2 regions of the Shewanella sp. ENK2 genome follow, and region 1 is predicted to be linked to the other one. Evidence: predicted binding sites of a transcription regulator. Region 1 holds the regulator's gene; the other holds the start of a gene.
What was found. Region 1 encodes sigma-54, which starts transcription at its own class of promoters, with help from an activator protein. Its sites were predicted from a motif close to GTTGGCACGNNNNTNGNNT; they were not measured.

Region 1 (4,528 bases):
CTGAAAGCACAGGTGAAGGAAAAGACAGAGTTATCACAATTTTTCAGCCAGAAAATTACCCTGACTTGAATAAAGAAAACGAAGAACTTGATAACTCAGACGAAGCGCCGTTAGAAAATAATGATTCGCTTGATAACCCAGATGCTGATACGACTGATAATGTACCTAACAATGTAACTGAGAATCAAACAGTGACTCCTGAGGCAAATGCTGTTGAAACTAACACTGATGCCCTCCTTGAATCAGTCACCCCTCAAGAATCTGATATTCAAAACTCAACCAATGCAGACATAACGACCCCTGCGGCAGAGCAAAAGCAATAATGACACAAATTACCTTAACAGCTGAAAACTTAGCAAAAAGCTATAAAAGCCGCCAAGTTGTCAAAAACGTTAGCCTAACCGTTAAAACGGGTCAGATTGTTGGTCTTTTAGGGCCAAATGGTGCAGGTAAAACCACAACCTTTTATATGGTTGTAGGCTTAGTCAAAAGCGATAAAGGTCGTATTTTGATTGATTCTGACGACTTGACTGCAGACCCAATGCATTTACGTGCTCGTAAAGGTATTGGTTACTTACCTCAAGAAGCCAGTATTTTTAGAAAACTCACTGTGCACGATAACATCATGGCAGTGCTGCAAACCCGCAAAACCTTATCGAGTGAGCAACGAATCGAAGAATTAGAGCACTTATTAGAAGAGTTCAATATTACCCATATTCGTGACAGCCAAGGTATGGCTCTATCAGGTGGTGAACGTCGACGTGTAGAAATAGCACGCGCTTTAGCCGCCAATCCTAAGTTTATTTTATTAGATGAACCATTTGCGGGTGTTGATCCTATCTCTGTGATAGATATTAAGAAAATTATTCAACAACTAAAAAATCGTGGTCTTGGAGTATTGATTACTGACCATAATGTCCGTGAAACACTTGATGTATGTGAGCGTGCGTATATTGTCAGCCACGGAGATTTAATTGCTGAAGGTACACCTGCTGAGATCTTAGACAATCAGCAAGTCAGGTCAGTATACTTAGGTGAGCAATTCAAGCTATAGTTAGCATTCTTTAGTGTACAAGTATGGCATTTTCGCGGCCAACCAGTCCCACTTTTTAGCGTTATACACTAGACTCAAAACTTAACGCTAATTTTTGGCAAAGTAGAACCCAAGTTCGGTTAAAGTCTAGCTAACACTTACAAAGGTGCTAGACCCATAACATTGTAGTCGCGATGATGAAATTCAATTAGGGATAAGCGGTAAATGAAAGCCTCACTCCAACTTAAAATGGGTCAACACCTGACAATGACCCCGCAGTTGCAACAAGCCATTCGCTTATTGCAACTTTCCTCTTTGGAGCTACAGCAAGAAATTCAGCAAGCACTTGACTCAAATCCTCTTCTTGAGCTTGAGGATGAGTTTGCCAAAGCAAAAGAACCAGTCAAAGACAATACTCAGCAAACTGACACCGATTTTAGCGATAACAGCCAAGTCAGCGTAGAAAAAGACACCTCATCAGTCGATACAACAGAGTCACTTACGAAAGAGTCCATGCCTGAAGACTTACCAATGGATACCACTTGGGATGAAGTCTACACCGCCTCTCCTAACTCAGGTTCTGGCGCTGTAAGCCGTGATGACGATATGCCATTTCAAGGTGAAACGACTGAAGGTTTATACGAACATTTAGAATGGCAAAAAAACTTAACCCCATTTTCTGAAAATGACCTCGCCATTGCGACAGCCATCATCGACGCAATTGATGATAGAGGTTACTTAACTCAATCAACAGAAGATATTCTCGATGCACTCGGTCTTGAGGATATTGAACTTGATGAGGTTGAAGCCGTATTAAAGCGTGTACAACATTTTGATCCAGTGGGTGTCGCTGCAAGAAATTTAAGCGAATGTTTGATGATTCAATTGGGACAATACCCAAGCGAAATCCCTTGCATAGAAAATGTAAAATTACTGATATCTGAACACCTAGATTTAATAGCAGGTCGTGATTTCAGATTACTAATGCGTAAAACCAAGCTTAAAGAAGATGATTTACGCGAAGCGATTCAATTTATCCAAACACTGAACCCTCGCCCAGGGTTACAAATTACTCCAATCAAAGATGAGTACGTCATCCCAGATGTCACAGTGTTTAAAAAGAATGGCCGTTGGGTCGTAGAATTAAACCCAGATAATATGCCTAAAATAGGCGTAAATCAGCAATATGCCGCCATGGCAAAAGGCTCAGCCAATCAAGCTGACAGCCAATTCATTCGCGGTCACTTACAAGAAGCCAAATGGTTTATTAAAAGTATTGAAAGCCGCAATGAAACCCTGTTAAAAGTGGCAAATTGTATTGTTCAATTCCAGCAAGGTTTCTTTGAGTTCGGCGAAGAAGCCATGAAGCCTATGGTTTTAAATGATATTGCCGAAGCGGTAGAGATGCATGAATCGACCATCTCACGGGTTACAACTCAAAAATATATGCACACCCCTCGCGGCCTTTTTGAACTAAAATACTTCTTCTCTAGCCACGTAAGTACCGATGATGGCGGAGAGTGTTCATCTACAGCAATCAGAGCCTTTATCAAAAAGCTGGTCGCTGCAGAAAACCAGAAAAAGCCACTTAGCGATAGTAAAATGGCGACGCTACTGGCTGAACAAGGGATCAATGTTGCTCGGCGTACGATCGCCAAATATCGTGAAGCAATGCTCATCCCTCCCTCAAACCAACGCAAAAGCTTATAAGCCTTTGTTATTGGAGGATGATCTATGCAAATTAACCTGACTGGACACCATATCGAAATTACTCAATCTTTACGTGAGTATGTGCAAACTAAATTTTCAAAGCTTGAACGTCACTTCGAACAGATCAATAATGTTCACGTTGTGCTCAATGTACAAAAGTTACAACAGATTGCCGAAGCTAAATTGCACCTCAAAGGAGGTGAAGTTTTTGCCGTATCTCAAAACGCAGATATGTATGTCGCAATTGACGCCCTGATAGACAAATTAGACCGTCAGGTAATTAAACACAAAGAGAAGTTAATTAAACACTAACGATGGAACTTCGCACCATCCTGCAGCCGGCGTGCACTACCTGTGCCACTCCGGGCAGTAAGAAAAAGGTACTGGAACTTATCAGCAATTTAATGGCTGACCAGTACCCTACTCTATCTTCACAAGCTATTTTCGAAAGTTTAATAGCACGTGAAAAAATGGGTAGCACAGGTATCGGCAATGGCATTGCGATTCCACATGGGCGTTTAGACGACATTGAATCGCCGATCGCTATTTTGATCAAATGTGAAGAAGCTATCGACTTTGATGCTATTGATAAGAAGCCAGTAGACATTTTATTTGCCTTATTGGTTCCTTCTGAGCAATGTCAGCAACACTTAAGCACGTTATCAAGTATGGCTGAGAAATTAAGCGATAAACTCATCCTTAAAAGACTTCGAAAGAGTCATGACGCTACAGAACTGTATCAGGTTATTACTGCATGAAACTTGTCATCGTATCAGGACGATCGGGCTCAGGTAAGTCAGTTGCTTTAAGAGTGTTAGAGGATTTAGGTTATTACTGTGTTGATAACCTACCTCTCCCACTGATTGGCAGCCTACTAGAGCAGCTAAAAGGAAATAACGAACTTGTCGCCATCAGTGTTGATGTGCGCAATATCGAAGAGCAAGGCAAAGTATTAGAGCAGCAAATCGCTTTGTTGTCCGACGATACCACTATCATTAGTTTATTTTTAAATGCCAATGATCAAGTACTGCTTAAACGATACAGTGAAACACGTCGATTACACCCGCTGTCAAAAAATCAAATCTCATTACAAGAAGCGATTCAACTTGAAGGTCGATTGCTCGAACCAATTGCCAAAATGGTTGATCACTACATCGACACATCTCAGCTGAATATTTACGATTTGAGCGATCAAGTCCGACAAATTCTTATGGGCAGTGTTGATAAAGAATTAGTCATTCACTTTGAATCATTTGGATTCAAGCACGGTATGCCTACTGAAGCCGACTTTATGTTTGATGTCCGCTTTTTGCCAAACCCACATTGGGAGCCAGAGTTAAGACCATTAACGGGTCTTGATCAACCAGTACAAGAATTCTTAGGCAGACAACCCCTAGTCAATAAGTTCATCTGGCAGATTGAGAATTTATTTGATACTTGGATGCCGCACCTTGAGCGCAATAATCGCAGTTACCTTACCATCGCGATTGGCTGCACAGGTGGACAGCATCGCTCGGTTTATATTGCAGATCAACTCACACAGCGCTTCAGTAACAGTAAACACCAAGTTAGCGCTCGTCACCGAGAGCTCAACCTGTGACGATGAATATCTCCAGAGAAATCACCATCAGTAATAAACTTGGGCTTCATGCTCGAGCGGCAACAAAATTAGCTATATTGGCTACGGAATTTAAAGCCAGCATTACCTTGATTCAAGGTGAAAAACAAGCCAGCGCAGCGAGTGTATTAGGTTTATTAATGCTAGAAAGTGGTATAGGAAAAGTG
Region 2 (4,528 bases), 770 kb from region 1:
TGAAAAATATTGACTCGTCCCGGTTGGTTGTGCTTTTTCCAGCCTTCGGTAATCAATTCTATTGATGGTGTGTCGCTTATTTCTTCACGTCTTAATTTGACAATATCTAGCGCGGTCTCAGTTAACTCTTGAAGCTGTTTAGTAATGATTTGATAAGCACTATAGTACAAATGAGTCATTGTATTCATTTGTTTAAAGGACCAATCCTGAGTCTTCTTTGTTGTCAGAAATTGCGTAAACTCAAAATAGCCGAATACCTTTATCGACATATTATATTTTGGAAATTTCTTATTTATTTTTTGCTCAATTTTATCGATTTCACTCGCTTTAGCTTGAAACGCTGCAGAGTGCTGTTTCAATTTTTTAGCTTCATTATTAATGTGTAAGGCTTTGATAGCCAGCTTGCTTATTGCTTTAAAAGCCTCGTTAGCAGCAGATAATTCAGTTTGAATAAGTTGTAATTTTTCTTGTTTGTTTTCACTAGCAGATGGAACCGTTTCGAGTAACTGACTTGGATTGCAATCAGCTGAAACAATTGAAACTTGTTCTTTTGGTATATGGGTAATACCTTGAATTTTAGCTGCATTTATAGATAGGTTAACGATTTCAACATTAGGGTAAGTCTCAGCTTCTTCTTTTAGCGCGAGTGCTGCATGTATCAATTGAATGGGCGTTTCAGCAATGCTACCTGAGTAGGTTTCTACCCACTCATGAATAATACTGTTATTACTTCCGGCACTGGCTTCAACGCTTCCTTTTGCATGAGTGACCCCTGCAGAGGAGTGACATAAATCAACACCGCTTAAAAGCACTTGTTTAAAGCCCATTTCAATTGCCACTCTGACAGCACTATTGGTTACCGTAGGACCAATGGTAAGAATGTTGTTAGTTTCTTCCCATGGGAATCGATTGCCTAAGAACAATGATTTTCCATTCCACTGAGCAATGATTCGATGATTGACATGATGTGAGTTAATAAACAGGCTTTCATTTGCGAGGCTCATCATATCGCGGTTAACCTCAAAACTTGTATCTTGAGGATCTACCGAAACAATAATATGAGCTGGGATCCCAGCAGCCGACAATTTTGATGCGAACCTTGATACGGTAAGAATGAAAAGCTGTTCATAATTAACTTTAATCCAATCAATATGTTCATCAAGTGATGGGCCGCCACCAATCACTATTGCAGTTTTACCTGCAAATTGATTTTTCAATATCGAAGCTGGTTGATTATTTTCGACAACATTGAAAAATTGTTCTACAAAGAATGACTTTTGAGTAAAATTTGCTTTATGTGAGGTGGTTTGTTGTTTTATTAACTTATAAATTTGGCTGTAGTAGCCTGAATATTCTTCAACCACGCCTGCAGAGGCGGCTAATGAGAGTGTAATGGCGATTTGATCTTTTATAAGGAATAAATCATCTTCGCCCGATTCTATATGTTCATTAAGTTCTTCAAGACTTAGCACTTTAAGGTAGTGTTGCTGCTCCTCTGGTATATCAATATTTAACATCGACATGACTTCTGGTAGCTCTACAAAAATGTATTTACTTCCTGCTACCTGTGGAGACTCAAGAATATAATTAACCAATAAGCCAGAATCGAGACCTAGAATGACGTGTAATGTATCTTCCTTAAAAATATCGTGTTTATACTTCTTTTTAAAAGCGGTTATAGAGTCTTCTTTTTCAAAGGTATTCCTGTTGATGCAGGGCAAGTAGTACTCATCAAATTGACTAATGGCGAACTGATTATTAAAAACTGAGTGTGATGTAGCCATTGTAAGTAAAACCTTCTTGTTTATTGGTATATGTTTTATCGATTCACGTTCACTGATTTTTAAATCTTAATCACAATATCTTGGATCTGTATGTTGCCAGAGCTTTCAATACCTTCTAGTAAGGCTGTGGCGCTTTCTTCTGAAACTTGTTCTATTGTGACCGTGGCTCTATTTTTAGTCGCAACAGCTCGCATTAAATTCACTCTATCAGGAATATTTTGTTGTAACACGATTTGGAAGCTATCACCCATTTTGACGTTATTTCGACGGCCTAAATTAATGATGATTCTATTACCTTGCTTAGCAACGATTTGACCGAGTAAAGGTCGACAATTTAGTAAATTATCAATATCTTGAGTGCTTTGTTGTAAAAGCTGATTCATAGTTTGACCATAAGTTGAGCCCCAAAACCGTTGGGTTGAAGGTGACACGGTTTCATCTCGTTCAAAATCCCACTCAGCTTCTGCTTGATAGTCTTTGCTCCACACTTTTTCACCACTAATGCCATGGAACATGGTAAACCGTAAATTAATTTGCCTTAAAGGTGTCTCATCCCATAATCCAAATAAAGAACTCGAGTATGGCTCAATTGAAATATCCAGGATTTCAGGTTGTAAGATATATTGGCTGTCGGTTATTTCGCCAAGCCAGCTTGGTATGCGTTGGCCTTTGAAGTTGATGAGTTGGTTGGTATGGTCAAGCTTCTCCTCGGCGTGCATACGAGCAAAACTGTAGTCAGAGCCATTATTTAATAAATTGCCAAACTGCTGTGATAAAGCTTGTTCAAAGTTAGCAAGTTGTCCGTATCGAAGTTGTGAGCGGTCACGCATGATGGCTTGAGGGATCATTATTGCCGCTTTTAATTGTTGGCTGTGGCATTGCTGTGCTCGGGGTTTAGACTCAAGATTGAGCCGCAACATAACCGTGATATCTGATGCGCTGATGATTTCAGACACGAGCTCAATATCGTTAGCTTGACCCATGCGTTTTATTTGAAATGCATCTTGAGTTAAGTTGCCCTGATTAATACTTTGCTGGCTATTAAAGTTTACACCCGCTTTTAAGCTGGCATAGTTTAATGCTTGATTAATCGCATCCTCGCGGGCTTTATCTATATTGCCGTCAATAATTTTGGCTTTTCCTGACACTTCAACTCTTTGCGCTAATACAGAGTGACTGAAACAAGCTGAAAGAATAACCAGCATGATAATAGTCAAATATTTAGAGCTAACGTTTGGCATGTTCATGTTCGCTTTTCACAATATCGAAGAAAAAGGGTGCCAACTCTATGACGGTTTAGCACGACTTAAATTAATTATCATAATAAAAGCAAAAACCATGCCTGTATGAGCTTTTAGCAGTGAACAGATGGAGATAAATTCTTCATTTCAAGGTAAAGGTTTTGAATGTGTGGTCGATACACTATCTATAGTGTGTTTAATGTGTGCTCTGATTGGGCCTAAAGCCAGTTAGCGGCAACATTACTGAACCTAACATCACATCAATGCTGAGACGTCATTGTAATAAGGAATAAGCCATGAGCCGTTTAATCATTTTTCCCATTGCGTTGCTAGCGGCTGCTTGCGCTAGCGAGCCGCCTGTGTCGACAAATGAGTTAGCTTATGTAGAAAAGCCTATTGAAACTAGCTTTTGGTTTAGTGATGAACCTGAAGTGCAGCCTGCGCCTTTACAATATGACATTACTAAAGCCGGTCTAGCCCCTAAATCACATGTGAATATATTGGCTGAAAAAGTCGTAAATGAATTGGTATTACAAAATGACAGTTTACGCTCTGACCAACCTTTACTTGTAACCACTCCGGTTAATACCAGTGATTACAGCAAAACGGATGCTTTAGGCTTACAGTTACAGCAAGGTTTTGTTGCCGCTTTTCATAGTCATGAATTTAACTTGGTCGATTTAAACGTGGCGAATGCATTACGTTCAACTGAGCAGGGCGAGTTTATTTTAAGTCGAGATTGGAAGTTACTTCCGTCTGATTTGCCTGTCTCTCATGTTGTCGTTTCGACTATGGATACCACACCAATGGGCTTAGTTCTTAATGCAAGAATTGTTAACGTGACTAATAATCGGGTGGTGTCAGCAGTGCAAACTTTTGTGAATATGAATAGTCTACCTGGCTATTTATCACCTTCAAATCAAGTCATTTTTCAAGATGGATTGCTTTTTCGCCATGAAGCGTCTGGTCAAGGTAATGCCGTAGTATTGGGAGCGAAATTATGAATAAGTTAGTTGTTCTATTGGTTTCATTATTGGCAATCTCGATAAGTGGTTGTGCAAGTAATGATAAATATGTGCAATGGGAAACAGAAGCGCCAGATCAGTTCCCTAAGTTAACTGCAATTGGTTATGCGCCTTTAGCGACTCAGCCTGCGAAAGAGCAGTCACATAAAGTTCTAATGGCCATGCAAGCGTCAAAAATCGCGGCATATCGAGAATTAGCAGAGCAGGTATATGGTCAACAGATTGATGCTCATAGTCAAATGAGCGACTGGATGCTCAATAACGAAACCGTTTCTGCCAATGTGTCAGGAATGATTAAAGGCGCGAAAGTAGTTAAAAGCTATCCTGCGGGTGATATGTATGTGACTGAGTTAGAGCTGGATTTTGCTCAGGTGTGGGATCTTTATCAGCAACAAAACCGCCCCCGTCGTGTAAAAGAAGTGACATACTTTTAATGTAAATTCCGACAGATATAAAAACCGCCAATAAAGGCGGTTTT

Region 2: ACGEDC_RS02260 (flagellar assembly protein T N-terminal domain-containing protein) is a predicted target of sigma-54. The motif match lies at 3,112-3,130, and genes of this name have one in related genera.

The regions. Positions count from the first base shown of each region.
Region 1 is NZ_CP171406.1:1,239,241-1,243,768, forward strand. It holds partial or broken gene lptA (lipopolysaccharide transport periplasmic protein LptA) at 1-128, shown strand, start outside; gene lptB (LPS export ABC transporter ATP-binding protein) at 323-1,054, shown strand; gene ACGEDC_RS05585 (RNA polymerase factor sigma-54) at 1,259-2,743, shown strand; gene hpf (ribosome hibernation promoting factor) at 2,768-3,055, shown strand; gene ptsN (PTS IIA-like nitrogen regulatory protein PtsN) at 3,058-3,501, shown strand; gene rapZ (RNase adapter RapZ) at 3,498-4,343, shown strand; gene ACGEDC_RS05605 (HPr family phosphocarrier protein) at 4,346-4,528, shown strand, end outside.
Region 2 is NZ_CP171406.1:470,800-475,327, reverse strand. It holds gene ACGEDC_RS02265 (6-hydroxymethylpterin diphosphokinase MptE-like protein) at 1-1,784, opposite strand, end outside; gene ACGEDC_RS02260 (flagellar assembly protein T N-terminal domain-containing protein) at 1,844-3,025, opposite strand; gene ACGEDC_RS02255 (FlgO family outer membrane protein) at 3,322-4,029, shown strand; gene ACGEDC_RS02250 (LPP20 family lipoprotein) at 4,026-4,484, shown strand.